Regions from separate parts of the Halobacillus sp. ACCC02827 genome, predicted to be linked through region 2. Evidence: predicted binding sites of a transcription regulator. Region 2 holds the regulator's gene; each other region holds the start of a gene.
The links. Region 2 encodes Rex, which represses fermentation and respiration genes when NADH is low (regulators of the CRP and FNR family bind a similar motif). Its sites were predicted from a motif close to TTGTGAAATATTTCACAA; they were not measured.

Region 1 (3,264 bases), 210 kb from region 2:
AAACTTAGTGCATAGCCCCAAGGCGCCTGGGCCCATACGATTCCGTCGGCATAAGTGGATTCCGCCGTCCCGTTGATGTAACCACCACCGACCCAGGTAGCGGCCATTGTAAACATGGCGACGCCGAGCGGCATGCTGCGGTCAGCGACCATCATGTCTTCGAGAGATCCGGATTTTTTAGTAGCGAAGATAGCACCGATGTAGTAAACGAGGGCATAAAAGGCAATCATGGCGATGAATCCGCCCCATTGGATGTTTTCATTTGTGAAGGCGATGTAGAGGACAAATATACCTAACAGTGTTGCAAGCAAAATAGCCGGTCCGTTCTTAGCCAAGAAGGACTTCGATTGATTTGACGGTTGCAATGATATCACTCCTTGTAGTTTTTTGAATTTTCTGCAAATCACAGCGCGCATACGTCTCCCCTGAAATAACATGTTCTGTTATTTTTGAGAGGCGCATAGAAACAATTATTCTTCAGAATCAATAGGGATGTACTCGAAAATCTCTCCACTTTCTATGGAATCGACTAACTTCAACAGCCATTTATAATAAGGCTTGGATCCTTCCAACTGACGGTGGATCCGCTCTGCTTCAAATCTGGTGTCCTCATCAATATCCGTAGAATTCATGATCATTTCCAGTTCAGCTTGTGCCTTTTTTACGGCATCCATATTGATCTTAGCTTCTCTGATCCATTTTCTTGAGAAGAAATTGGAGAAGAAGTTGAAGAAATCTTTTTCTGCGACAAATGTCTGACGGCGTGTTCCTTTTCGGAATGTCTGCTTGACGATGCTGTAGCTTTGGAGCTTCTTCACTCCTGTGCTCATGCTCGGCTTACTCATTCCGAGTTTCTCACGCATTTCATCGAGGGTCATGTCCTTTTCGAAGTACATCGTTCCATAAAGGGTTCCGGCACTCCGCGTCACGCCATACAAATCCATCGTTTCTGCTATGGAGTCGATGACTAAGGCTTTGGCATTCTCGATGACGTCTCTGGAGTCATCTTCATGATTCTTGGTCATTAAAAACCTCCTCGCCACGCATGCAGTAAAGTTCATTAAATTTTTTCTTTACAAACTTATCTTAACGAATATAATCTGCTTGTCAAAATTTAATCTTTTTTGAATATGTACTGAGCCTTGCTATCCCATAGGTTATACAAGATTCATTTTTATTTTTCCTTTGACAGCAAATTATAAACATGTTAATGTTGAAAATTTGCAAAAAATTAGCTGATAATGTCGAAAAAAATAGGGAATAGTCGAAAAAAGCATGAAAAATCATAAAAAAAGATAAATACTTCCTGTAGAATGACCTCCCATTCCCCCTTTTATTCGTAAAGGGAAAAGAAAGGTATGACAGTGTTTGGAAAAGGGGACGATGATACAGAATTGTCACAAAATCCGGCGCCTTTTCTTTAGAAACCGTCAAAGATATGAATTATAATGTAGATAATGTGAAGTTTTTCACAAAAATGCATATAAGGAGCTAATGAACAGCTATGAAGCAACTAAGCCGTGTAGCTTTTCGTAATAAAGGTGTGCTATGGGCATTGATTGTAACCTCCTTCCTGATCGGGGCAACCATTATTGGTCAATCCTATTTCTTCGTAGCGATTGTCGACCGGATCTTTCTCGGTAACGAAAGCTTCGGGGAGATTGTGCCGCTTCTTGCGGGCTTATTACTGGTGTTGGCAGGACGCACATTCTTCACATGGTGGAACGGAAGAATTGGAGTGAAAATGGCAGCAGATTCGAAACGATATTTTCGCAGGCAGGTGCTGTCTAAGTTCACCAGGAATCCGCTGCAGTCCGCAATGGAAGGTCAATCCGGGCGTAAAGTAAGTGTCCTTATGGATTCCGTAGATGAAATCGACGGTTATTATAGTAGTTATCTGCCACAAATGATTCAGACGATGATTATTCCTTTTATGATCTTGATTGTTGTATTTGCGGAACATTTATATTCTGGATTGATCATGATCATTACCGCACCGTTTATTCCATTATTTATGGCGATTATCGGCGTGATGACAAAGAAGAAATCGGAAGAACAAATGGAGAAGCTGTCTGCCTTCTCCGGGAAATTCCTCGATACACTGCAGGGTCTTACAACGCTTAAATTGTTTGGACGTTCCAAACAGCAGGTGAAGGAAATTGAAACAAGCAGTCACGGTTTTCGGGATGCCACGATGGAAGTATTGAAGGTGGCGTTTGTATCCTCTTTGATGCTCGAATTTATTTCTATGTTAAGCATTGGACTGATTGCATTGGAAATTGCAATTCGATTGGTCGTTTATGAACAAATATCCTTCTTCTCCAGTTTCTTCATTCTTATACTTGCTCCGGAGTTTTACTTAACATTAAAAGATTTCGGCAGCGCGTTCCATACAGGGAGAGGGAGTGCCGGTGCCGCCAATCAACTGGCTGCGGAACTGGAGAAAGAGGAAGAGGACTTGAACTGGGGAGAAGAAAGGCTGGTCACTGATGCTCCTCCGCTTATAGAGTTCAAAGAGGTCTCTTTTCAATACGGGGAAGGGTTCTCTCTCCAGGACCTTAACTTAAAATTACCGTCAGGAACGCAATTGGCGATTGTGGGAAAGAGTGGCGCAGGAAAGACGACCGCTCTCCATATGTTTGCGGGTCTCGTAAAACCTCAGAAGGGCGAAATTATTGTAAATGGAAAATCATTATTTTCTTATCATGAGGAAGATTGGTTTAGACGTGTCAGTTACATTTCCCAGAATCCGTATCTATTCTCCGGGACAATGGCAGAGAATATCGCAATCGGTGACAACGGTCGTCACTCGATGGAAGAGATCAGGGAAGCGGCGCGTAAGGCCGGTATATCAGATTTAATTGAATCGCTGGATCAAGGGTATGACACTCCTGTTGGAGAGGGAGGGCGCGGCCTTTCCGGCGGGGAAAAACAGAGGCTGGCAATCGCACGGGCTTTTCTGAAGAAACCATCGATCATCTTGTTTGATGAACCGACAACCGGCCTTGACCTAAAGACGGAACGGGTTCTTCAGCATTCCATAGCTGCATTGGCAGAGTACTCTACGATCATTACAGTGGCCCACCGTCTGCACACCATCAAAAACGCTGACCAAATTTTATTTCTTGATAAAGGGGAACAGGTTGGCCTCGGGACCCATGAAGCGCTGCTTCAAGAGGTTCCTGAATATAGACGGATGGTGACTGTACAGAAAGGAGACAGCACGTGATGAAAGAATTGAGAGAAGTCATCCACCTGGTCGTC
Region 2 (3,264 bases):
TGACGATCTTATCGAGGAAGTAGCGGTCGTGGGAAACGATGACGACCGCACCCTGGTAGCCCTGCAGGTACCCTTCGAGCCAGGAGATCGTATCGATGTCCAGGTGGTTGGTCGGCTCATCGAGAATAAGCACGTCCGGCTTCTTCAACAGCAGCTTCCCGAGTGCCAGCCTCGTCTTCTGGCCGCCGCTTAAGGACGTGATCGGTGTATCCCAGTTGAAATGCTGGAAATTCAGCCCGTTCAGTACCGAGCGGATATCCGCTTCGTATTGGTATCCGCCTGCGTTCTTGAAGTATTCCTGCTTGCGGTCATAATCGGTCAATAACTGCTGGTAGCGTTCCTGATCCGAGATCAGGTCAGGGTCTGCCATGTTCGCTTCCATCGCGCGCAGCTCTTTCTCTAAGTCCTTCAGATGGAGGAAGACTTTCTCCATTTCATTCCAGATCGTCTCGTCGGACTGCAGGCCTGTGTTTTGAGCGAGATATCCGAGCGTCGTTTCCTTCGGCATGAAGATGTTTCCTTCATCATAGCTCATCTCGCCGGCCATCATCTTCAGCAGGGTCGACTTTCCTGCACCGTTTCTGCCGACAATGGCGATCCGGTCGTTCTTTTGTACTTCCAGTTTAATATTAGATAAAATCAATTCAGCGCCGAAACGCTTTTCCAATTGATTCAACTGCATGAGAATCATGTCGTTTCACCTCGATAAATCAAGTGTATATCATCGGTGAGCCTGCTAGCAACAGAAGCCCTCGCGAGATTGTGAAAACTTTAACGACTTCCCTGTGATTTTTTGTTAAAATGAAACTAGTGTTGCCGCCTGCGGCATGACCAATCACATAAAAGGGGTAGTTGGAGATGGCGGAATTCAGTCATTTTAATGAGCAGGGCCGGGCACGGATGGTCGATATATCAGAGAAAAACGATACGGTCCGGACGGCTGTTGCGAGAACGAGTGTGGAAGTGAAGAAAGAAATATACGAGAAAATTACCAACCAGACAATGGCCAAAGGGGACGTGCTCGCGGTCGCCCAAGTCGCCGGAATCATGGCAGCGAAGAAAACGTCGGATTGGATTCCGATGTGTCATCCGCTTTCCTTGAAGGGAATCGATGTATCCTTCGATTGGGAAACAGGGGAAACGAAAAAGCTGCTGATCGAGGTTTCCGTGAAGACGAAGGGAAGCACCGGGGTAGAAATGGAAGCGCTAACGGCCGCTTCTGCCACAGCATTGACGGTTTATGATATGTGTAAAGCAGTAGATAAAGGCATGGTCATCGGTCCGACTTACCTTGCAGAGAAAACCGGAGGGAAGAACGGAGATTACCGAAGAAATGACGAGTAAAGGAGCAGAGAGACGACAATGGATATAGAACAAGCGAAAATCCCTCAGGCGACAGCGAAGCGGCTTCCGTTATATTACCGTTTCCTGAACAACCTGCACAGCCAGGGGAAACTGCGGGTGTCATCGAAAGAATTGAGTGAGGCAGTTAAAGTCGATTCCGCAACCATCCGCCGTGATTTCTCCTATTTCGGAGCCCTCGGGAAGAAAGGTTATGGTTACAATGTCGAGTACCTGCTTTCCTTCTTTCGGAAGACGCTGGATCAGGACGAGACGACACGTGTCGCGCTGATTGGTGTCGGGAACCTGGGAACGGCTTTCCTTAATTACAATTTCACGAAGAACAATAATACAAAGATCGAGATTGCCTTCGATGCGAGTGAGAATCGGATCGGGAGTGAAGTCGGCGGGGTGGAGGTCCATCACATCGATGATCTGGAGAAGAAGATCGGCGATTTGAAGGTCGCGATTCTGACGGTTCCTGCCTCAGAGGCGCAGGCGATCACCGACCGTCTCGTCGAGGGCGGAATATCGGGTATCCTGAACTTCACGCCGGCTCGGATCAACGTGCCGTCTGATGTGAGGGTGCATCATATCGATCTTGCGATTGAGCTTCAAGCGCTCGTCTACTTTTTGAAGCATTATCCGTTGGATGGAAAAATAGAGGATTGAAAAAAAAGATGCCGGCTCCGGCATCTTTTTTTGTTATTCTTATTCGGTTTCTTCTTTCCATTTCTTATCGATCAGCATTTTACCCGGCCACGTGTAGGCCATGATGCCGCCGTCGACCGTGATGTCCTCTCCGGTTACATAGGAGCTGTCGTCACTGGCGAGGAAAAGGGCGACGGATGCGATTTCGTCCGGGCTTCCGAGTCGGCCGAGTGGAGTGATCCACTTGTTGGCATCGCGGAATTCCTGTCCTTCCTTATCTTCCTTCGAACCGGCAAGGCCGTCTACAAGCGGTGTCTCAATCGTACCGGGAGCGATGGAGTTGACGCGGATGCCGTCACGGGCGTAGTCGATCGCCATCGCACGGGTGAAGTTCGTGATTCCGCCTTTCGCCGCGTTATAGCCGGAGCGGTCGAGGTCGGCAGCTCTTCCGGACATGGAAGATGTGTTGATGATCGATCCGCCGTTATCCATCATTAATGGAAGCAGGTATTTGCTCGTCAGGAACGTTCCGCGCAGATCGACGGCGATGATCCGGTCGAAGAGATCGACCGGATATTCGTGCACTTTGCCGCCTTCTTCGTCGATCCCTGCGTTGTTGAACAGGACATCGATGTTGCCATATGTCTTCTTCAGGTAATCAGCAAATGCCGAAACGCTGTCCTCTTTCGATACGTCGAGCGTGTACGTCTCCGCCTCGCCGCCTTCGTTATGAATTTCATCCACCGTTTTCTTCACGGCATCGACATTGATGTCGGCACAGACCACCGTCGCGCCTTCCTTTGCGAATAATTTCACGGTTGCCGCTCCGATTCCTGTCGCAGAACCGGTCACGACAGCTACTTTGTTATCTAAACGTCCCATAAATGGTTCGCCTCCTTGTGTGATTCTTCTTTGTTATACCCACCTTGAAAAACGTTATAAACATAGGCGGGAGAAGGGAAGCGATTACAAAGAAAAAAAGATTCCGCTCTCGTAAATCGGTCGAGCGGCGATTAGAGTTGCAGGATGGTGGTATAGTAACTAGGTAATTAAGGAGGTAAGGTACGATGAAACGATTACCTAATAAGTGGCTCGTCGTCGTGTCTGTCCTGTTCGGAACCTTCACCGTCATTCTGAACAACAGCATGCTGAATCCGATTCTGCCACGTTTTATAGAAATATTCGATTCCAATGCCATCTCTGTTGGGTGGATTTTGACGATCTTCATGGTCGCGATGGGGATGACGATGCCGTTGACCGGCTACTTCGGCG
Region 3 (3,264 bases), 890 kb from region 2:
ACCAGGGGCACGCATCTTAAGGATGGTTACCATCAAGTTGATTCCGGTACCCAATGTACCGATACCCGAGAGCTGTAAGCCCATCAAGTAGAAGTTCTGACCTGGTCCTGGACTCATTGCCGCACCTGCAAGCGGTGTGTAACTTGTCCAACCAGCGTCCGGTGATCCCCCGATGACGAAGGAAATGTTGAATAGAATAGCTCCGAATGCAAACGACCAGAAGCTGACAGCGTTCAAATAAGGGAACGCGAAGTCACGTGCTCCGATTTGCAATGGAACGATAATGTTCATCAAACCGATAAGGAACGGCATCGCCATGAAGATGATCATGATCGTACCGTGTGTCGTAAAGATTTCATTATAGTGTTGGGAATCTAGGAATCCAAGACCTGGAAAAGCAAGCTGGATCCTCATCATTAAGGCGTCGACACCACCACGGAATAACATGAGCAGTGCAGCCAGGATGTACATGATTCCGATTTTCTTATGGTCGACGGTAGTCAACCATTCACGCCAAAGCCAGCCCCATTTCTTGAAATACGTCAATACGAAGACGATTGCGATCGAAACGAGTGCAATCGACACCATAGCGCCGTAAATAAGCGGTTCGCCGGTGACTAATATATCAGTAATGTGCATGTCCTCTCACCTGCTTTCTTAATCGAATGTTTCTTGTGTTTCAACCTCGTCGTTACCTAAGTGAAGCTTCTCTCCATAAAGATCGAAGTATCTGTCAACGACGTAAGACGCTCCTTCATGTGTACCGTGATCAACAAATTCCAAGTGCGTAGAGGAATAAGATGATTTGTCTGTCAGACCAGGTTTGACCAAATCATTGTATTGATCCTGTGTAAGTTCCGGAGACTCGTTCTGGATATCGCTGACCCAGCTGTTAAAGTTCTCTTCGCTTTCCGCATGAACTTTGAACGTCTGTGCTGCGAAACCTTCTCCGTTGAAGTTGGAGTTACGTCCATCGTAGACCCCTTCTTCATCTGCCTGAAGATAAAGCTTCGTCATCATTCCTGCCATGTTGTACTTCTGACCACCGAGTGCCGGGATCCAAAGTGCGGACATGGAGTCTGCGGATGTCAATCGGAATTCGATCGGACGATCCGTCGGAATGTGTAAGTAGTTCACTGTTTCAATGTCCTGTTCCGGATAACTGAAGAACCATTTCCAATCCGCCGCTGTCGCATAAACGACCAGAGGTTCTTTCGCCTCTTCTCCTGCAGCAGGTTCTGGAGGTTTCTCCAGGTCGAACAATGTAGTGACCGTCGGGATCGATAGTAATGTAACGATAATGATCGGAATAACTGTCCAAACAACTTCAATAGCTGTGTTACCGTGAAGGTTCGGAGCATAGTCCTTATCGCCTCGACCAGGACGATCGCGGTACTTGATGACCATATACGCAAATAGTGCAAAAACAACCACGACAATTCCAAGCATGAACCATAAGGAATATACGATTAGATCTTTCTGGCTTTCCGCCACTGGACCTTTCGGGTTAAGCACAGTCATTTGCCCACAGCCGCTCAGGAACAATACCAGGCTTAGTGGAAGTAGTCCTAGCCATCTAGAACGCAGATGTTTAGCTTTCATTTGTTTTAACCCTCCTATCAGACTATTATTTATAAGTACAAGAATGAGACATCTATGACTCTCATCCATACTACTAGGGCTTGAATGATTATATCAGATTTTGTAGAATTTCACCTCCCTTTCACAAATATTTCACATTAACAGGCGCATCTTTGTTAACTTTTTGTTACAATCAAGCGTTTACATGCTATTTACTTCCATTTATTAATAAATTTGTAACACTTTTATCTCAATCTTGGACTTTTGACGGAATCTTCCGTCTCCATTAAACTGGTTAATAGAATAAAGGAGAGAATACTAATGCAGACCATCGTATATGATGACAAAGAAATACACTATGACCTACATAAAAAACCGGATGTCCCGTTTATCAAAATTTATATGGACGATTTGAACGGTGTACAGGTGACGGCTTCTTCTAATAAAGAAGAAACACGGGTCCGCGCATTCGTCGAGAAGAAAGCCGGCTGGATCATCGATCGTTGGTGCGGCACCCATGAAGACTTATACATCTTGGATACGATCGATTTTAAGGAAAAGGAACAGCGGATTCCTTACCTTGGCCGCTCCTATAAGCTGAAGATTCATCCGGAAACAGACTCGACCGAGGCTTCCTTCGCCTTTCGTAAAGGAGGGTTCGCCTTCCATTTCCCACAGGAGTGGAACGAAGAGAAGCGTCAGGAAGCCTGGCGGGAGCAGACAAAGGCATGGTTTAAACAAAAGGCTGCCGATAAGCTCGCCTCCCTTGCAGAGGAAACCTCTGTATCCATCGAAGAGGACCACATCCGTTTGGGACGTAAGCATAAGGACGGCATTCAATTGAACTGGCGGCTCGTCCATCGCCCGAAAGAAACGACCGCCCGGACAATCCAGGACCTGATCGAAGAAAAAGCATACTGACATAAAAAACCCTTCCACCTATATAGTGGAAGGGTTTTTTCGATGAGTAAAATTCAGATGAATAGCAATAAGCTGAGCGCCATCACAGCCATACCGGCTACGACACCGTAAATGGATAAGTGTGCTTCCCCGTACCGTCTCGAAGCCGGAAGCAGTTCATCAAGGGAAATGAAGACCATGATTCCGGCAACACCGGCGAACAACACTCCGAACATGACATCATTCAGAAACGGCATGAGAATCAGAAAGGCGAGAATAGCACCAAGCGGCTCAGATAACCCGCTCAAGAAGGAAAGCTTGAACGCCTTCTTCTTATCTCCTGTAGCAAAGTACACCGGTACGGATACAGCGATCCCCTCCGGGATGTTGTGGATCGCTATGGCTGCGGCAATCGCAATCCCAAGCGTCGGATCATTGAGCGCAGCTGTGAACGTGGCAATCCCTTCCGGAAAGTTGTGAATCGCTATAGCAAGTGCCGTGAAGGTCCCCATCTTCAGAAGAGCCGGGTCATGGACAGCGGAAGCACCGCCGCTCTTCATATCTTCGACTTTCTTCACTTCGTGCGGATTTCCGGCTTTCGGAATCAAGCGGTCAATCAGAGCAATGATGAGCATTCCGCCGAAGAAGGCACCGACCGTCGACCACTTCCCAGGGACTTCACCGAGCGCACTCGTCAGCGAATCCTGCGCTTTAAAGAAAATTTCCACCATCGACACATAGATCATCACCCCTGCCGAAAAGCCGAGTGCCAGTGACAGAAAC

Region 1: a site for Rex is predicted at 1,458-1,475, ahead of cydD (thiol reductant ABC exporter subunit CydD). Genes of this name have one in related genera too.
Region 3: a site for Rex is predicted at 1,723-1,740, ahead of qoxA (cytochrome aa3 quinol oxidase subunit II). Genes of this name have one in related genera too.

Annotation. Positions count from the first base shown of each region.
Region 1 covers NZ_CP128168.1:198,701-201,964, forward strand. The annotation lists gene QRD89_RS01165 (high affinity choline transporter 1) at 1-311, opposite strand, end outside; gene cudC (choline uptake/conversion transcriptional regulator CudC) at 471-1,025, opposite strand; gene cydD (thiol reductant ABC exporter subunit CydD) at 1,505-3,229, shown strand; gene cydC (thiol reductant ABC exporter subunit CydC) at 3,229-3,264, shown strand, end outside.
Region 2 covers NZ_CP128168.1:404,026-407,289, forward strand. The annotation lists gene QRD89_RS02230 (ABC-F family ATP-binding cassette domain-containing protein) at 1-691, opposite strand, end outside; gene moaC (cyclic pyranopterin monophosphate synthase MoaC) at 859-1,344, shown strand; gene QRD89_RS02240 (redox-sensing transcriptional repressor Rex) at 1,363-2,013, shown strand; gene QRD89_RS02245 (SDR family oxidoreductase) at 2,053-2,874, opposite strand; gene QRD89_RS02250 (MDR family MFS transporter) at 3,060-3,264, shown strand, end outside.
Region 3 covers NZ_CP128168.1:1,296,695-1,299,958, reverse strand. The annotation lists gene qoxB (cytochrome aa3 quinol oxidase subunit I) at 1-639, opposite strand, end outside; gene qoxA (cytochrome aa3 quinol oxidase subunit II) at 658-1,602, opposite strand; gene QRD89_RS06895 (YgjP-like metallopeptidase domain-containing protein) at 1,903-2,502, shown strand; gene zupT (zinc transporter ZupT) at 2,556-3,264, opposite strand, start outside.